2 regions of the Paenibacillus sp. O199 genome follow, and region 2 is predicted to be linked to the other one. Evidence: predicted binding sites of a transcription regulator. Region 2 holds the regulator's gene; the other holds the start of a gene.
The links. Region 2 encodes Rex, which represses fermentation and respiration genes when NADH is low (regulators of the CRP and FNR family bind a similar motif). Its sites were predicted from a motif close to TTGTGAAATATTTCACAA; they were not measured.
Positions count from the first base shown of each region.

Region 1 (7,674 bases), on a different contig from region 2:
ACTCAGATCGTCCAGCACTTCCTCCAGATATCGCCCGCGCTCGTTACGTACCTGAAGCATGGCGGTCAGTTTATTGCCCTGACTTTTACGAACCCGACGAACGGAAAACGGCTCTCTGAATAGGTCTGTATCCTGGCGTTTTACAGCATGCTGCTGATCGCCTTGCCCCTCTGGGTCAGCATGCAGCGATTCCAGCGTTTCCGTTGGAGTATGAGTTGTTTCCGATCGTATATCCTTATGCACCATCGGTCCATTCACATGTTGTCTGCGCTTCTTCGGGTCCAGCATCATGGCACCTCCCCCAGCAATTGCTGGACGGCTTGATCCAACAGCTCCATTTCGACGATTCGCGCAAGAGCATCTTCATCCTCCAGTGCCGTCTCCAGAAATTGTCTCACCGCCCCGTGACGTTCTCCGCGCAGAGCCAGAGCTAGACCCGATAATTGCCGATAATCCTGTCGGCTGGGGCTATCCTGAATATCCACTGCATGCACCAAATCTAATGCATCTTCCACACGTCCAGTCTCCTGATAGATACGAAATTTCCAATGCCGCGCCGTTTCGCCTCCGAGTTCATCCAAAATGTGCAATGCATTTCCATAGTCATCATTCAGACGCAGCAGTTCTGCCCGGACAAGCTGTTCCTCCCCGGCCTCAAGCCAGCGACAGAGTTGTTCATAATGGTGCCGTTCCTGCTCGTTGCCTGCGCTGATTCCATACACCTGCAACGCATTCTCGATTTCCCCGGCCCTTGCATGAATTGCGGAGAGGAATCGATAGTGGGAGCTTACACAATCATTGCGCCCGTTTAATACCGCGTGAGAGAAGGCTTCCTTGAGTGAAGTGGCCGCTCTGGAATCCTCTAGCACATATTCATAGGCTGCCAGCAAAAAGGAAATCGTCTCATGCGCTCCTGCTTTGGAACGAAGCTGACGATAGAAGTCGGCCCGCACACTGCATTGCAACTGGGTGACCGTATCCTGAACACCCGAGAGCGTCTGTCGCAGCGCATGCAGGAATAGCAGTTCATAGTCCCGGAGAGGGACCTCGAGGTCATCCTTTTGCATGACACCAGCAGGAGAGGTATCCTCTCCATTCAGCCAGATGGCGCGTACCCCCTGGAATACCAGCTTCATATAGCGTGTTTCTGAAGTCGTGCCCACCAGATCGGCGATACCGACCAGTCTTGAAATGCAGCTCTCCCATAAGGGGGACTCCGCTTCTTCACCAACTGGCTCGGGAAGAAGTACAATACAGAGCTCCGGATGGAGCGAGGCTGTGGCGGTCAGCCAGTAGGGATGCGCAACCACAGCAACCGTACGGGGCTCCTGCAGCAATTGTTCTGCTTCGGGAAGCGTGATGACGGTGATATTCGCAGGCATTTCCTCGGAGCGCTCCAGGCTACTGACATAGTAGACAAGCCCTTCCGCAACCATCAGAGCAGCGATGTCTGGATAGGGAAAAGCAGACCATCCTCCCTTCCGGGGGAAAAGGACATAACGAAAGGCAGGCAGGGCCGTACTTGACTCTTCTACATCTACCCCTTGATAAGGCTCCGGGTCCGGGATCGGAGACAGCTCTTCCATCGATGAATCACCTCACTTGATTTGCATTTTTGTCCGTTCATGGATTGAAGCAGTACCATCTGATAAACATCGGATTGGCGCTGCTTTGAATGATATCAATGAATCCAATAATTCAATATGTAATGCCTTTTTTGCCCAGCGTATTTTATGCCTGACACTAACATATGGGCGTTCCGTCCTAAACATGAGCATCTTCCGTGAATAGACGAAGCTGGCAAGCTCTAACATTAGGCTTGTTTTTTTCTATTGTGTGACCATCGTCACTTTTTTTTGCTGTCATGGCAGGGTTTGTGATAATTGTCACATGTATAAAATAGTCTATCTGGCACAATACGTTCATCAATACGTGTTTGGCTGACAGAAACTGAAGAAGGGGCTTCAATGCCAAATACGAAAACTGCGATATGAACAGAAAGAAGGGGTAACGGTATGGATCCGATCATGTTATCGCGTATCCAATATGCGCTCACAACGATTTTCCATTTCTTTTTTGTACCGCTGTCCATTGGTCTTGTACTGCTGGTAGCGATTATGGAGACGTTGTACGTAGTAAAGGGTAAGGAAGTTTACAAAACGATGGCCAAATTTTGGGGCAAACTGTTCCTGATTAACTTTGCCGTCGGTGTGGTCACAGGTATCTTTCAGGAATTCCAGTTCGGCATGAACTGGTCCGAGTATTCCCGGTTTGTCGGGGATGTGTTCGGTGCGCCACTGGCAATTGAAGCCTTGCTGGCGTTTTTTATGGAGTCTACCTTTATTGGGCTTTGGATTTTCGGATGGGAACGCTTGTCCAAGAAGGTGCATCTGGCCTGCATTTGGCTGGTATTCATCGGCACATTCCTGTCTGCGCTCTGGATTCTGGCAGCCAATTCATTCATGCAGCATCCGGTTGGCTTCGAGATTAATAATGGCCGCGCCGAGATGAATGATTTCTTTGCACTGATCACCAATGGTCAGCTACTAGTGGAGTTCCCACATACGATCTTTGGCGCATTAATGACAGGTGCTTTTGTGGTAACCGGGATTAGTGCCTATAAGTTGATGAAGAAGCAGGATGTGGAGATCTTCCGGAAATCGTTCAACATTGCCATCATAATTGGTCTGGTTTCCTCGCTGGGGGTTGCCTTCTCGGGTCACTTCCAGGCGCAATATCTGGTGGAGACGCAGCCGATGAAAATGGCAGCCAGTGAAGGAACATGGACGACGACGGAAGATCCGGCACCATGGACGGTGGTAGCCTTTGTTGATCCGGACAAACAGGAAAATTCCGGCGAGATCAAAATCCCTGGATTGCTCAGTTATCTGTCCTATAGCAAGTTCTCTGGAAGTGTCAAAGGCATGAAGGAGCTGCAAGCGGAGTATGAGCAAACGTATGGACCAGGGGACTATATTCCACCGGTACGGACGACGTTCTGGAGCTTCCGCATCATGATTGCTGCGGGCGGCTTGATGATTCTGCTTGCTTTATACGGTACCTATCTGGCGATGCGTCGGAAGTTGGAGGGGGCAGGCAAATGGTTTATGCGCTTGATGGTGTTTGCCATCTCTCTGCCGTTTATCGCCAATACATCGGGATGGATTATGACTGAGGTAGGAAGGCAGCCGTGGACAGTATTCGGTTATATGACGACGGAAGCTGGGGTGTCACCCAACGTGTCTGTAGGTCAGATTTTGTTCTCCACCATCGCGTTTACAGTCACTTATGCAATTCTGGGAGCGGTGATGGTCTATCTGTTCGTTCGTGAAATCAAGGCAGGGCCATATGCAGTCGAAAAGCCGGAGGAGCATGATGAATCGGCCGATCCGTTCGGCGTGGATGGGGGTTATTCTGTTGTCACTAAGTGAGTTGTGGTTTTTGCTGATTGCCGTCTTGTTTGTTGGTTTTTTCTTTCTGGAAGGTTTTGATTTTGGTGTAGGCATGTCCACTGCAATGATTGGCAAAACGGATCGTGAACGTCGTACCCTGATCAACTCGATCGGTCCGTTCTGGGATGGCAATGAAGTCTGGCTGATTACGGCAGGGGGTGCAATGTTTGCAGCCTTCCCGCATTGGTATGCCACGCTGTTTAGCGGTTTTTATCTGCCGCTAGTTGTGGTGCTGCTGGCCTTGATCGGCCGCGGAGTTGCCTTTGAATTCCGCAGCAAGATGAGACATGAACGCTGGCGCAAAACATGGGACATCATTATCGTAGTCTCCAGTGCGCTACTGCCATTCCTGTTCGGGGTTGTTTTCGCTACCTTGATGAAAGGTCTGCCTATTGATGCGCAGATGCAGCTTCGTCCCGGCTTCCTGGACATCGTCAATCCGTATACGGTGGTAGGTGGGTTGAGCGTGACGTTGTTGTGTCTGGTGCATGGTTTGCTGTTTGCTTCATTGCGGACCGTCGGAGATCTTAGAGAACGTGCCCTGAATATGGCCAAAAAACTGATGTTGCCGCTGGCCGCGATCCTCGCGATCTACGCTGTGATGACATACTTCATGACCGATGTGTTTGCCGTACGCGGTTGGGCTCTCTGGATTATGGTTGTCCTTGGCGCTGCTTCATTGGGGCTGGCCGCTTACTTCGTGCGTCAGAAACGTGAAGCCTGGGCTTTCGGCATGACTGGAGCCGTGATTGCAATCGCGTTTGCCTCCGTATTTATCGGTCTGTTCCCAAGGGTCATGGTGAGTTCAATGGGTTCGGCGTTTGACCTGACGGTCTACAATGCTTCATCCGGTGCATATTCGCTAAAAGTGATGACGATTGTGGCTTGTACGCTGCTTCCGTTTGTACTCGGTTATCAGATCTGGAGTTATTATATTTTCCGCAAACGTCTGAACGACCAGCATCACCTGGAGTACTGATATGGGACGGGGGCTGTTGAAGCTGCCGGGCATTCGACCGGTACTGGCGCTGGCTTCAGCGCTGGTACTGTTGCAGGCAATGACGATTATCATGCAGGCGAAATGGCTGGCACAGGCGATTACGGCATTGTTTCAAGGTTCACCTGTAACGGAGCAGTACCCAGTGCTGCTGTTGTTCCTGGCCGCTTTTGCCGCCCGCTATGCCCTATCGTTCTGGTTGCAGCTCATCGCTTCGCGGTACGCGGAGAAGACAGGGAACGATCTGCGTAGACAGATGGTGGAGCAGTGGTTCCGGCTGGGGCCGCGTTTTGCCAAAACGGAAGGAACAGGGCACCTGGTAACCTTGGCACGCGAAGGAACAGCCCAGTATAAGACGTATCTTGAACTGTTTATTCCCCGAATGCTGGGGATGGGGTTCACGCCAATCGTTATTCTGTTCTATGTCTTCAAGCTGGATATGATGTCCGGGGTTATTTTGACGCTGACGCTGCCGATCCTGATTGTGTTTATGATTTTGGTGGGGTTGGCTGCACAACGCAAGATCGATGGACAGTTCAAGTCGTACAAAGCGCTGGCCAACCATTTCGTAGATACGCTCCGTGGACTGGAAACACTCAAAACACTGGGACAAAGCGTTAAGCATGGAGAAACAATCGTTCGGGTCAGTCAGCGATATCGCAAGGCTACGATGTCTACGCTGCGTATGGCTTTTCTGTCCTCCTTCGCACTCGATTTCTTCACCATGCTGTCGGTGGCTTCGGTGGCGGTTGGATTGGGGCTGCGCCTGACGGAAGGACATATGCTGCTTGGACCAGCGCTGACCGTACTCATTCTCGCACCGGAATACTTCCTGCCTGTACGAATGGTAGGCGCAGATTACCACGCTACACTGGACGGCAAAGAGGCCGGGGAAGCGATCAGCCAGATGATTGAACGAGGGAAAATGGCCGAACGTAAGCAAAAGGAAGTATACACAAGTGCTGTTCTGCATGGGGTGTCAGAAAAGAACGGAGAATCCTCCTCGCCTGAGCCTTCTTCTGGCCCAAGTGATGTGAATCCATCCACCATACGGGTGGTGTTACGTGAGGTAAATGCCCAAAGTGACGTGGCTGCTTTCTCATTGAAACCCTCTTGGGAGGCGACGAGCAGACTGGCGCTCACTAACGTACAGGTACGGCATCAGGAAGACGGGCCATGTTCGCTGAATGATGTGACGTTTCAGGTTTCTGGTCTTGGCAAAGTAGGGATTATCGGAGCGAGCGGAGCAGGGAAATCGACCCTGATTGATGTACTGGCGGGTTTCCAGCAGCATACTTCAGGTCAGATCTTATATAACGGCCAGTCCTTATCTCCAGAGATGATGGAAGATTGGAGAAAACAAACGGCGGCGATTCCGCAGCATCCAACTATTTTCAGTGGCAGCTTAGCGGATAATGTTCGGTTCTATATGCCTGAAGCTTCGGACGCGGAGGTGGCTGACGCCATTCACGCAGCAGGTCTGCATAAGCTTACCTCCTCCTTGCCGAATGGGTTGCAGGAGCCGATCGGGGCTGGGGGAAGGCAGCTCAGTGGGGGACAGGAGCAACGGGTAGCTTTGGCGAGAGCTCTGCTTAGTGCGCGCCCGATCCTACTGCTGGATGAGCCGACTGCGCATCTGGATGTGGAGACCGAGTATGAACTGAAACAGACGATGTTAACGCTGTTTGAGGGTAAGATGGTGTTTTTGGCAACACATCGACTGCATTGGATGCCCCATATGGATCGCATTATCGTGATGGAGGGCGGCACGGTTGCAGAGACGGGAACACATGAGGAATTGTTGGCCCGACAAGGCGTATATTACCAGATGATTCAGGCCCAGATGGAGGCGGTGTAAGATGAAAGCCGGATATGAGCAGACAGAAACAGCCCGGAGCGGGAGCAAAAAGAATAGCTGGATCACTCCGTACGTGGCACAGTACCGCTGGAGACTCGTGGCAGTCATTGCGCTGGGGATATGCGCTACATTATGTGCTGTGCTGCTGCTCTTCACCTCCGGGTTTCTGATCTCCAAGTCGGCGCTCCGTCCTGAAAATATTTTGATGGTATATGTACCTATCGTGGGTGTTCGTGCATTTGGGATTTTCCGTGCCGTATTCCGGTATGTCGAACGTCTGGCGGGTCATGATGCGGTTTTGCGTATACTCGCGGATCAGCGCGTGAAGCTGTATCGGATTTTGGAGCCGCAGGCACTGTTCCTGCGCTCTCGTATGCAGACGGGAGACGTACTTGCTGCTCTTGCAGAGGATGTAGAACGACTGCAGGATATTTACCTGCGTACAGTATTTCCGGCGGGTACGGCGCTCATGATGTACGGTGGAGCTGTTGTGGCCTTTGGCAGCGTTGATCTGGGTTTTGCAATGTGGATGGGGTTGTATATGCTGTTTCTGGTTGCCGTGCTGCCAGCCATTTCCCTCCGAGTGACTTGGAAGTTGCGAGTGCGGCTGAAGCGGGAAAACGCCAAGTTGTACACTCGTCTGACAGATGGTGTGCTTGGCCTCGGTGATTGGATAGCGAGTGGACGAGCTGAAGAATTTGTGCGTCAGCAGGAAGAGGCTGAAGGACAGGCAGATATGATTCGACTCCGCTTGCGGCAATGGACGCGCTGGCGTGATCTGGTTGCGCAGTGCGTGATTGGACTGATGGTGGTATCCATGACCTTATGGGCGGGAAGTGCGGCTTCTGCCGGACAGCTGCCTGCGGTTATGATTGCTGCATTTGTGCTGGTGTTGTTTCCACTCACGGAAGCACTGCTGCCCGTAGGAGATGCGGTGGAGCATATCCCGCAGTATCGTGAATCGCTGGAACGATTGCAGCACTTGGAAGGTGAAGAGCATCTGCCAGAACAGTCTGGAACTGAAGAAGCGAAAGCAGCAGCCGGAGCCAAAGATGATATGACGACAGGTATATCAGGCAGCAATCCTGTAGAAGGACAACAGCTGGGTTCTCTGGAGCGTAAGGAAAAAGCGTCGGACCGACGTATCCGCCTACGTATTCCTCCCAGATTGCGAGCCGATATTCAGATCGATCAGGTGAGTTATCGTTATACGTCAGGTGCTCCATTGGCTGTGCAGGAGGTGTCTCTTCATCTTCCGCAGGGCAAACACTTGGCTATACTCGGTCGCAGCGGCGGTGGGAAATCAACCCTTCTGAAGCTCATTCAGGGAGCGTTGCTCCCATCTGCCGGGAACATATTCATCAATG
Region 1 covers NZ_LGRP01000026.1:62,614-70,287, reverse strand. Annotated here, with positions in the region: gene A6049_RS25580 (glycosyltransferase) at 1-291, opposite strand, end outside; gene A6049_RS25575 (hypothetical protein) at 288-1,586, opposite strand; gene A6049_RS25570 (cytochrome ubiquinol oxidase subunit I) at 2,016-3,431, shown strand; gene cydB (cytochrome d ubiquinol oxidase subunit II) at 3,415-4,431, shown strand; gene cydD (thiol reductant ABC exporter subunit CydD) at 4,433-6,307, shown strand; gene cydC (thiol reductant ABC exporter subunit CydC) at 6,309-7,674, shown strand, end outside.
Region 1: A6049_RS25570 (cytochrome ubiquinol oxidase subunit I) is a predicted target of Rex. The motif match lies at 1,875-1,892, and genes of this name have one in related genera.

Region 2 (7,674 bases):
CGTGAGTGACTGGACCGATATAGGCTCACCACGTGATGAGCGAGAGGGTAATCCGCTGGAAGGCGTGAGTTTTGAGCAGTTTATGGATCAGGTTAGAGATAACCTGAAGGAGACGCTGGACCATTATGAGGAGCGTGAGGCGCAAACTCAAATGTTCAGCAGTGTACGACAAGCTTTGGATGAGGAGAAACATCTCTTAATCGAAGCTGGGACAGGTACGGGCAAATCACTTGGTTATTTGCTGCCTGCCATCTATGAAAGTGTAAAACAGGAACAGAAAGTGATGGTCAGCACACATACCATCAACCTGCAGGAGCAATTGAGAGAGCGGGATATTCCTATGCTGACCCAAGTGGTTCCGTTCCCGTTCAAGGCAGCGGTGTTCAAAGGACGTGGGCACTATCTGTGTCTGCGTAAGTTTGAGCATAAAATCAATAAACGTGAATTTGCTACACCGAAAGAGGATTATTTTACAGCGGCTCAGATGATTGTCTGGCTTACTCAGACGGAGACTGGAGACGACGAGGAGCTTAATCTAAGCGGGCGCGGAGGAGACTTCTGGGAGACGGTACAAAGTGAGTCTGAGTCCTGTCTTGGACGTTCCTGTCCTTGGTTCCGCAAATGTTTCTATCACCGGGCCAAACATGAAGCCGGGCTTTCCGATATCGTCATTACGAATCATTCGAAATTGTTTACGGATGTCAAAGCAGCACATCAGCTGCTGCCAGCCTACGAAAGTCTCGTCATTGATGAAGCACATCATCTGGAGGACGTAGCAGGTAAGCACCTTGGTCTTCATATGAAATATTTCACGTTGGTTCATACACTGACCCGACTATTTAAAGATAGCCGAAATGGCCAACTGCCTATGCTGCGTTCTCAATTGTCGGGTCATGAAAATTCGGTACAGTGGGGCTCCATGATTGATCAGATGTTCCCGCTTGCTGTCGAAGTTAAAGAGATGTGGGATCGACTAAGCGATGCATTGTTCGGACTGCTGCCTGAACGCAGCGATGCTTCTCCAGGCGAGACAGGACAATTCTCACTTAGACTGAAGTCTTCACAAAAACCAGCCAAATGGCAGGAATTGCAGGACGCTGAAAACCAAATTTATGTCACCCTAGGCGATTTGATTCGTAAAGGCGACAAGCTGCTGCTTGAAGTGAAAGAAGATCAGGACGATTATCAGTCCGATAGTCTGATTACGGATATCTCAGGTCTGCTCAAGGATTTGGCAACGATTAAGGATAATCTGCGTTTCTTCATGCGGATGGATGATGCCAATACCGTGTACTGGATGGAGGCCAGCGGCCAGTTCCGCAGTAAATCACTGCAACTCTATGCTGTTCCTGTCGATGTCAGTGCACAATTGAAGGATATGTTCTTTGATAAAAAGAAAAGCGTTGTGCTTACATCGGCTACGCTCTCCGTTGACAAGTCATTTCAATTCATGATCGAACAGCTGGGTTTGCAGGAAGCTGCCGACAATAACCGTCTGTTAACGTCGATGCTACCTTCACCGTTCAATTATCGAGAACAGGCGCTGCTTGTCATTCCGCGTGATTTCCCAAGCGTGAAGGGCAGTGTAGGCGATGCCCACTTTGTGGATATGCTCGTGCACTCGCTTGCGGAAACGGCTATTGCGACTCGTGGACGCATGATGGTGTTGTTCACCTCCTACCGCATGCTGCGACAGGTCTATGACCCGCTTAAGGAGGCCTTGTCAGGCAACGATATCTCTTTGCTTGGGCAAGGGGTGGACAGCGGCAGCCGTTCCAAGCTTACACGTCGGTTCCAAGATGCTAAAGCAACGGTGCTACTTGGCACAAGCAGCTTTTGGGAAGGCGTGGACATTCCGGGAGAGGCTCTGACCTGCCTTGCAATTGTCAGACTGCCGTTCCAGCCACCGAATCATCCATTAGTGGAAGCGAAGAGCGAGCTTTTGCAGCAGCAGAAGAAAAACCCGTTTATGAAGCTATCCGTGCCACAAGCCGTCATCCGTTTCAAACAGGGATTTGGCAGACTGGTTCGTACAGGCAAAGACAGAGGCATTGTGATTGTATACGATACACGCGTTATTGAAGCGTATTATGGCAAGTACTTTTTATATTCATTACCTGGTCCCAAAATGGAGCACATGCTTACAGAGCAGATAGTTCCACGCATTTCGGAATGGCTCGAGAGACCAACCGAAGAGCAACAATAACAGATACGCTCTGTAGCTTCCATTATTGCAAGACGCCAGTGATTGGCGGTAAAATTGAGTAATATCATGTATTCGTTTCATGGATATGCGAGTAAAGCGATTAAAGCAATTATCCATTATATAACAAGGAGCATCCTGTTTAATTCAGTAATCATTTTGCATCGTTTTAGACAGGGTGCTCATCTTTTCATCTATCTATCGTGGCCTTGGTAAGGGGGAGCAATGAATGAAATCAGATAAAATTTCGGAAGCCGTGGTGCGTAGATTACCTGTTTACTTGCGTTATTTGAATGAACTGCATCAGCGGGAAGTCAATACGGTTTCTTCACAAGAACTTGGACTGAGGCTGGATTTGAATCCGGCCCAGATTCGTAAAGACTTGGCTTACTTTGGTGACTTTGGTCGTAAAGGGATTGGATATGACGTTTCATATCTCATTGAGAAAATCCGCCATATTTTAAAAATAGACCAGCAGATCAATGTAGCTCTTGTCGGAGCAGGTAATTTGGGACATGCCTTGTCCAATTACAATGCCTATCTCAAAGACAACATGAAGATCGTCGCTGTATTTGATGCCTACGGTCCGAAAATTGGGAGTCAAATCAACAGTTTGACGGTACAACCGATGAATGAATTAACGGATTCGGTCAAAAAAGATAACATTCGTATAGGTATTATCACGGTTCCGGATACGGAAGCCCAAAATGTTGCAGATCAGCTGATTGAGTCAGGAATTGAAGCGATTCTGAACTTTGCGCCAACGATCCTGAAGACCCCGCCGCATATTCGCATTCATCATGCTGATTTTACGACGGATCTACTTAGCCTGGCTTATTACTTGGAGAATGGAAAGGACGACGAGGAAGATGACGACAAATAGATGGGTAATTCACAACGGCAAATTTGCCGTGAGTGAAGGTACGAATTGGAACGTGGTTCAAGGTCTTATGGTTGTTGAGAATGACAAGATTGTGCATATTGGTGAGACATTGCCGGAAGGAGACGAAAGCCTGACAAAGGTGGACGGAAAAGGACTGTTCTTCTTGCCGGGTCTGATCAATACGCATGGTCACGCGGCCATGTCGCTCCTCAGAGGCCATGGAGACGATCTGGCGTTACAAGTATGGTTGCAGGAGAAAATGTGGCCAATGGAAGCCAAAATGACGTCTGAAGACGTATATTGGGGCACATCACTTTCCGTGCTTGAAATGTTGAAGGGTGGAACAACAGCTTTCCTAGATATGTATGATCATATGGATCAGGTTGCGAAAGTGGTGGAACAATCCGGCGTTCGGGCTGCTCTGGCACGTGGGGTAATCGGGCTTTGCTCAGAAGAAGAACAACTGCGCAAGCTCGAAGAGTCCGCAGCATTTGCCCGTCAATGGAATGGACAAGCAGACGGAAGAATTACAACCGTAATCTCTCCGCACGCCCCTTACACTTGCCCTCCGGATTACATAGAGAAGCTGGTACAGGTTGCTCATGATCTGAATCTGCCTTTGCATACGCATATGTCTGAAACGCTTCGCGAAGTGGAACAGAACGTGGCTGATTACGGACTGCGTCCAGTCGCACATCTGGAGAAGCTAGGATTTTTTTCCCGTCCATCTCTGGTTGCACATGCGGTACATCTGAATGATGAAGAGATCGAGATTCTCGCAAAGCATGATGTAGCAGTTTCCCACAATCCAGGCAGTAACCTGAAATTGGCTTCGGGTGTTGCGCGTGTGCCTGATCTGTTGAAAGCAGGCGTGACTGTGTCTCTGGGAACAGACGGACCAGCCAGTAACAATAACCTGGATATGTTTGAAGAGATGAGATTGGCTGCGTTGATTCACAAAGGTGTGTCCGGTGACCCTACTGCAGTGCCGGCAGGGGAAGCGCTTCTGCTTGGAACTTCGTATGGTGCTAAATCCATATTCCTGAACAATACAGGCGCTCTGCAAGTTGGCATGAAGGCTGACTTCATCGCGTTGAACATCGAACAGGCCCATTTCTATCCGCATACGGATCTGATTTCCCATACGGTCTACTCGGCTTCGGCCAAAGATGTGGAGCATGTGTGGGTGGATGGTAAACAAGTGGTTAAACATGGCGAATGTCTTACGATGGATGAAGAGCGCATTCTGCGTGAGTCTCAGCTGGCATTTGACAGTTTGCTTGCCCGTTAATTACAAGGACAGCATCGTCATAGGGAAAGGAAGTTCGGCTTTTGAAGAAAAAAAAGAAGTGGATATGGATTTCGCTGCTGCTCCTGGTTCTGATTCTGTTTGGACTTCAGCGTTATTATGTCTATGTTACCCAGGATCAGCGCAAGGAAGAGGCGTTGGCCATACAGGCGGCCCAGGAACAGCTGGGGATTACGTCCCACGAAGAGCTGCGTAAGTATGTCTGGGGGCAGAAAGACGGCGGAGACAACATATACTGGACCCTGATTGGCAAAAATAAGGATAACCAGGATGTCATGGTGTGGATCAAGTTTGATGAGAATAACAAACCCGTGACGGGAACCAATGCAGTACACGGTGAACTGTTAAAGAACGGCATGAATGAAGCTCAGATTCGAAATCGGTTCAGCTCTGAAGTTCCCGGTGGGGAGATCAAACGAATCATGCCAGGCGTTGTGAATGGAATCTATGTATGGCAAGTGTATTATAATGATGATACTCACAACTATTATCGGTTTTACCGCTTCAGTAACGGGGAACAGGTGGATCTGGTCTATACGATCCCAAATAGCTAGAATTAGCATAAATACTATCGTCCAAAAGAATACATTAAAGAACCGGCAGACGGAAACCCGACTGGTCCGGTTCTTTGGCGTACTTTGTTGATCATTTTGGATTTGAATAGTTAAAATTAATAATTTATTCATATTTTCGCCTTAGATATTGTATATACGATGTGATATACTCAAATATGTATTCAAGGATACATCATACACAAATAAATCCTGTTAGGCACATCACAGGACATTACGTACACATATTCATATTCTTGCCTACAAGTTATAGGATGGGCCAAAATTTAGGAGGGGTAACTCACTTGAAGATAAAAGTATTGCCTATTGCTCTGACTGCCGTCATTTCAGCCGTTGTGTTGTTTGGAGGTTGGTTTGTGTATCGTCATGTGGCTGTGCAAAGCCCAATTGAAAAAATGGTTACCCAGTACGATGGAGTCAATGATGTTCAATTAACTATTAACCGCAATGATGTACAGTTGAAACTCGATCTGCAGCCGGATGTTGATCTGGGCAGGTTGGTACAATATATTCACAAAGAAGGACAAACCTTGATTGGCACTCGTTCGTTGAAGCTGGATGTCGTGGATCATTCCAACGAAGCATTAGAGAGCTGGTGGGGAAGCGCGATGTTTACCGTAGCACAAGCGATGGAGAACAAGCAATACACCGAAATTACACCGACCTTGTCTAAAATGGCTACAAATGGGATCAAGGTAAATACAGCCATGGATGACAATAATGTATATGTCAGTCTCAGAGATGGAGATGCCAGTAAGTTTATTATTCTGCCGCGTGTGCCCGGTCAGATAGGAGTGTGGCCTAATGCCTAAATGGACGAAAGAAATTGCCATTGGATTTGTACCCGTATTAATTATCTTTCTCGCTTTTATCGGTGTAAACATGATTCCCATTCTGATCGCTGTAATGCTTGTGGGAGCTCTGCTGCTCATGATGCAAATGCGGGGTGGGATTACGGTGGGGGCAGGTCAGGAACGTAAACGCAAGAAAAAAGGCCCTTCCAAGCTGACTTTTGAAGAAATCGGTGGTCAGGAGAGTGCCAAGCAGGAACTGCGGGAAGCGCTTGATTTTCTCATTCGACATGAAGAAATTCAGAAGTTTGGTATTCGTCCTTTGAAAGGTATACTGCTTACTGGCCCTCCAGGAACAGGTAAAACCTTGATGGCCAAAGCTGCTGCTCATTATACCGACTCTGTTTTTGTAGCTGCTTCAGGCAGTGAGTTTGTTGAGATGTATGTTGGTGTAGGTGCAGGCAGAATACGTGATTTGTTCCGTGATGCAAGAACTCGCGCCGCTAAAGAAAATAAGGAAAATGCCATTATATTTATTGATGAAATTGATGTGATCGGTGGAAAACGCGAAGGTGGACAACAGCGTGAATATGATCAGACGCTGAATCAGCTGTTGACGGAAATGGATGGCATATACTCTTCCGAAACACCACGTATACTCGTGATCGCCGCTACGAACCGAAAAGAAATGCTGGATAGCGCACTGACGCGTCCAGGTCGTTTTGACCGTCATATTCAGGTAGACTTGCCGGATAAGAAAGGCAGAAAACACATACTGGAGCTGCATGCAGTTAATAAACCTCTTTTGGAAGGGGTCAGCCTTGATAAGACAGCAGAAGAATCCTATGGTTTCTCTGGAGCGCAGCTGGAAAGCGTGATGAACGAAGCAGCAATTTATGCGATGAGAGACGGGCTGCTCAACATTGAACAGCGTCATCTGTCCCTTGCGATTGATAAAGTAATGATGGGTGAGAAGACAGACCGCGAATCCAGCGTGGAAGAGAAGAAAAGAGTGGCTATTCATGAGTTGGGACATGCCATCATGGCTGAACTGGTTCGTCCTGGCAGTGTGAGTCAGGTTGCACTTAGCCCTCGTGGACAGGCCTTGGGTTATGTACGTCATAACCCGCAACAAGAGCAATTTCTGTACACGAAGCGCTTTCTTGAAGAGCAAATCATGATTGCCCTCGGAGGTGCAGCAGCGGAGGAAATGTATTACGGTGGACGTAGTACAGGATCGCGTAATGACTTTGAACAAGCAACGAATGTAGTACAGACGATGATGGCTTCCGGGCTCACGACGTTGGGTATTGTTAACATGGATATGGTAACTACAGAAGAATTGATGCGGGAGAATAAATTAATCCTGCAAGACCTGATGGAACAGACCAAACGATTGCTTGAAGAACAGCGGACAATTTTCGACAATTCCCTCGACACGTTGCTCAGGGAAGAAGTATTGTCTGGCGATCAATTTCGTTGTCAATTTCGTGACAGCGCCCTTCTACCGGCATAATTTATTTATGTCGGTTATTTTTTTTTACATTTCAGTCGTGCTAAGATATTATTATATGTTGGGTCGAAATTTGTAATTTTCGGCGAACAGGGTACAATAGAGAAATAGAGAACCGAAAGGATGGAGCAGAACCATGTTTTTCAAAAAGATAGGAGTTGTCGGCGGCGGCACGATGGGGCAAGGTATTTCCCAGATGCTTGCAGCCAAAGGACTTGATGTGCTTCTGGTGGAACACACAACGGAGAAGCTGGATCATGCGTATAACATGATTGAGACGAACCTTGATAAACAACTGGAGAAATGGGCCATTACGAAGGCTGAGAAGAAATTGATTCTCTCCCGTATTACCAAAGTTGCTCATCTGGCTGAACTCGGAACTTGCGATATGGTCATTGAGACT
Region 2 covers NZ_LGRP01000018.1:66,896-74,569, forward strand. Annotated here, with positions in the region: gene dinG (ATP-dependent DNA helicase DinG) at 1-2,206, shown strand, start outside; gene A6049_RS22530 (redox-sensing transcriptional repressor Rex) at 2,433-3,086, shown strand; gene A6049_RS22535 (amidohydrolase) at 3,073-4,377, shown strand; gene A6049_RS22540 (cell wall elongation regulator TseB-like domain-containing protein) at 4,419-4,949, shown strand; gene A6049_RS22545 (hypothetical protein) at 5,252-5,779, shown strand; gene A6049_RS22550 (AAA family ATPase) at 5,772-7,274, shown strand; gene A6049_RS22555 (3-hydroxyacyl-CoA dehydrogenase family protein) at 7,408-7,674, shown strand, end outside.